2 regions of the Rossellomorea sp. LJF3 genome follow, and region 2 is predicted to be linked to the other one. Evidence: riboswitches for the same ligand, from Rfam matches in the RefSeq annotation. Region 2 holds a riboswitch; the other holds the start of a gene.
What was found. A riboswitch is a leader RNA that binds a small molecule or an ion and turns the genes downstream of it on or off. The one in region 2 is predicted to bind cyclic di-GMP.
Positions count from the first base shown of each region.

Region 1: it holds a riboswitch for cyclic di-GMP, as region 2 does, so the genes downstream of both, V8G47_RS18915 (anti-repressor SinI family protein) here and V8G47_RS09205 (hypothetical protein) in region 2, are expected to answer to the same signal.

Region 1 covers NZ_JBANLY010000029.1:1,654-3,856, reverse strand. Annotated here, with positions in the region: gene V8G47_RS18925 (class D sortase) at 1-323, opposite strand, end outside; gene V8G47_RS18920 (helix-turn-helix domain-containing protein) at 295-633, opposite strand; cyclic di-GMP riboswitch class I at 1,256-1,378, shown strand; gene V8G47_RS18915 (anti-repressor SinI family protein) at 1,410-1,547, shown strand; gene V8G47_RS18910 (helix-turn-helix domain-containing protein) at 1,582-1,902, opposite strand; gene V8G47_RS18905 (YwpF-like family protein) at 2,012-2,203, opposite strand, start outside.
Region 2 covers NZ_JBANLY010000007.1:100,388-102,590, forward strand. Annotated here, with positions in the region: gene V8G47_RS09200 (murein hydrolase activator EnvC family protein) at 1-928, shown strand, start outside; cyclic di-GMP riboswitch class I at 1,083-1,170, shown strand; gene V8G47_RS09205 (hypothetical protein) at 1,300-1,536, shown strand; gene V8G47_RS09210 (hypothetical protein) at 1,790-2,203, shown strand, end outside.

The sequences.
Region 1 (2,203 bases), on a different contig from region 2:
TGATTGGGGAGTTTGGTTGTTGAGTAATGTCCTACCCCACGCTCTAATTCAGATTCGTCCGTCCCTTCAATAATTGGCATTTCCTTATTTAACTTGGATATTTGTAAAATACCGATAATGTCTCCTGGATTAAATGAATACTGGGAAGCTGGAGAATGAAGTTGATTCTTTTCTTCTAATTCAGAAATGACCGTCTGTGCTTTTGATAATGCTTTTTCTTCGTTCATATTAATAGTAATCAAAAGATAAGAAGAATAAATTAGTAAAGCACTTCCACTTACCAGTAGGCTAATACTAATTATCTTTAAAACGAGTCCTTTCAATATTGTTCACCCTTTTAAATTGAGTAAATTGAATGAATTCCAAAAATTCCTGTTTGGTCAGACCTTCCTCAATAGCCATTTTCACTAATTGTAACCAGTCATCATCTATACCAGTCCTATAGCAAAGTAAGTGATTTGATGATATGCCAAGTGCATCAGAAATTTTTTCGAGTACCTGTATACTTGGGTTTTTTTGTATCCCTCTTTCTATCGAACTTAGGTATGATTTGGAAATTCCTGATTTAGTTGAAAGTTCAATAATAGTTAACCCTCTTTTCTCCCGCAAAATTTTTATTTTATCACCTACCAATTATCTCAGTCCTTTGTTTGTTTTAATTTCATTATATAGAACAATTGGTTTTTTATAAATAACGAAATACTAAGATATTTAAAGAAATTTCCATTAAATAAGCTTGAACAATATATTTTAAAGAAATTTAAAGGTTTTAAAGGACTTTAGACTTTGGAAATAGAAATATATACTAATCAAAATGTTCTATAAAAAGAACAAATAGTAAATTTTTAACAAAAGGGAGATAAGTGAAATGTACAAAAAAATTTGCAACCGCTGTACGAGACCATCGTTTAGTAGTTCTGAGAATGGTGAATGGCTATGCCCATCTTGCGGAAATAATTTGACTGAATCCCAATTTTATAAAGCGACATTATTTCAAAATATAACTCAAAGTGAAACATCCATTAAAAAGTTAGAAAAATACAAAAATTAAAATAACTAACATCTTAAAATTCGACATTTTTTTCTAATTAACAGATAGATTCAAAAAAACCGGGATTTAATTTTGAAAAAAATGTAAAATAATAGGTATATTTGTAGTATTTAAGGGTAAAGTATTATTGTCAGAAAAGACAAAAAACAACAAGATGTTAAAAATAAATAATTTATAATGGAATTAGTTATATAAAACATAAATGTCAGATAAAGGCAAACCTATTGAAAAATGGGGACGCAAAGTCTCGGGTCTAAGGTAAAAGTTAACGTTTCACAAGAGATTGCTCTGGAGCTAACTTATTACTATGACGGCTGGATTGCCTGGAATACATATTGTATTTTGGGAGGAGAAATTTATGTCAAATCGTGAACTTGATCCAGAATGGATGGAACTCATTAAACAAGCTTTAAATGCGGGGATTTCTAAAAAGGAAATCAGGGAATTTCTCCACCAACAAAATGAAGAGATGAAGGCTAAGTACGAAGTGATTTAATATAAATAAAGTCTTGCGAATCAATCGCAAGACTTTATTTATTGTCTAATTTCCACTTATTAAATTCGATAAATTCACGGAACTGTTCTTTAGTAATTCCCGAATCCATTGCTTCTTCAGCAATCTTGAGCCATTCATGGTCAATATTTTGGTCATCCGGTTGGTCATAAAGTAAAGCATCCAAAGGAATTCCGAGAGCACTTGAAACCTTTTCAAGGAATTGAATGGATGGATTTTGTTGAAGGTTACGCTCGATAGAACTTAAATATGATTTGGCAATCCCTGCTTTTTCAGCCAATTCTGTCATGGACATTCTTTTTTCTTTTCGATATTTTTTTACTCTTTCTCCAATCATTGAGCACACCTGCCTAAGAACTTCATGTAATAATGTATAATCGCTGATAAATTAATTATAGCAAACAGCTAATTCATGCTCTATATAAAGTTTACATAATTTCGTATAATTAAACGCTCGGCTTTGCCGTTGCCGGAATCCTTGGCTTAGATACCATCTTCTCACGGAACTCCCGAACGAGCTCATCCCCGGAATAGCCTTTCTGCACCAGGTCATCAAGCAGGATCTCCGCATATTCATTCCGTTGTTTCTTCAATTTCCCTTCAAACATGATGCTGATATGTTCATCCATTTCCTTGAT
Region 2 (2,203 bases):
AATTCTTGGAGCGGAGAGCTTCGGTGACTTCGTCAACCGTGTTACAGCAGTGAATACAATTGTAAGTGCAGACAAAAAGATCATGGACGAACAAAAACGTGATCAAGAGGAATTAGAGAAGAAGCAAGCGGAAGTAGAAAAAGAGCTTGCGGATCTTGAGTCTTCCAAAGCAAATCTTGAATCTTTAAAACAAGACCTTAATAGTCAAAAGGCTAAAAAAGCTGAACTATTCAAACAGCTTGAAGCTCAACAGGCATCATTAAAAGTAGAAAAAGCCGATCTTGAGAAAGAATCAGATGAACTTTCAAAAATGGAGCATCAGCTTGAAGGTGAAATCCAGGCTGAACAAGCACGTCTTGCGGAATTAGCCCGCCAGCGGGAAATCGAACGGAAGCGCCAGGCGGAAGCAGAAGCAGCGAAGCGTGCAGCAGCACAAAAACAGGCGACATCAAGCAGCAGCGGTGGATCTGCATCTGCAGCAGCAGCTCCGGCAGCAGCCCCAAGTGCACCTGTAAGTGCAGGAGCATGGACGGCGCCAGCATCCGGAACGATCACAACAAACTTCGGCTGGGATACGTTAAACGGTGAGAGCCGTTTCCACTATGGTACAGACATTGCGGCACGAGGAAGTGTTCCAATCTCTGCAGCAGCAGATGGTTATGTCATTAAGAGTCACTATAGCTCAAGCTATGGTAACGTAGTGTACATCACGCACTCTATCAACGGTCAAATGTATACCACTGTGTATGCTCATATGTCTTCTTCACTAGTGAGCACTGGACAAGCAGTAAATAAAGGTGACCAAATCGGTTACATGGGTAACACAGGATACTCATTCGGACAGCATTTACACTTTGAACTATACAGAGGTTCATGGAGTGCATCGCATGCTAATGCTGTAAACCCACGTCAATATATTAACTTTTAATAAACTAGTCCCCGCTTCGATTAAGGCGGGGACTTTATTAATTACTATTGTAGATGAACGATTCTTGTATTCTTCTTAAATCGGATGAATATTACGGAATAGTGTTTTCATCACTTCTTTTTTCTAGTATAATGACTATTATACTCATGTAAATTTTCGAAAAAGGCAAACTAATTGAAAAATTAGGACGCAAAACCACGGGTCTTCTATTTTTTTAAAATAATGATCGCCGGGTTACCGAAAACAATGGATACAATGAATACTAATTCGAACGTAAATCTAGTACTCATTTAAGCCTGCCTTTTTGGTGGGCATTTTTTGATTGTATGTTCGTTTCAGTGTGATTTGAATCTGCTATAAGGGTGATGAAGTTGGAATTAAGTGATATAAAAAGGCAGCTGCGAAGCTTTTGCCGAAGAAACCGCACAGCGTTAAGATTTACATATGTAAAAGATTATACTGCAGAAGATATTAGTGATATGTTGATAGACCGGATAGGTGCTGAAGAAGTCGAGAGGATATTAGTAGACATTGACATCATCAATGAACGCGGTGGAGATACCGTCAAATACTTCATGCTCATCCTGGAAGGGTTGAGAGCAGCTTAAGATTTAGATCCCTTCCCAGGGGGAACATATTTTTCATGTCGTATATGAAAGGATCCTTCAGAGAGGGATCCTTTTTTGCCGGAACAAGAGCACTCTCGCTGTCTGTAATCATTACACTAAGGGATACACTATGAGTAAATCACTTGATTAATGAGTGGAATTTAAAGATACTTAATACATAACAGGGTATGTTCGGACAGAGGAATCGGAATGATCCAGTTGGAAGAAACCGCTATGAAAGGTGTAGAATCGAATGGATGAAAGATGGTACACCATAGGCTCCTTTACTTTCCCATCTACCTGGGGAGCGATCATCGCCTCGTTCATTTTGACATTTCTTTTCCTCTACTTCTGGAATCGGAAGGCTAGCGACTGGTATTCAAATGGTATTTTTTACTTTTTGATCATCTGGAAGCTGAGTGTCATTGTCGTTGATTTTCAAAATGTCATCGAACATCCCATTACGATCCTTTATTTCAATGGTGGCAGGTGGGGGTATTGGTTAGGCTTGCTGACAGTGCTTTTATACATATTCGTTAAAAGGGCGGATAGGACGTCTCACCTGGTCATTGCCTGGATGTGCACGGTCGTTTTCTTTGAACTTGTCGTTCATTTGCTCCAATTTGATGTTCTTGCAGGGGTATTCCAATTTATCATCAATGGTACA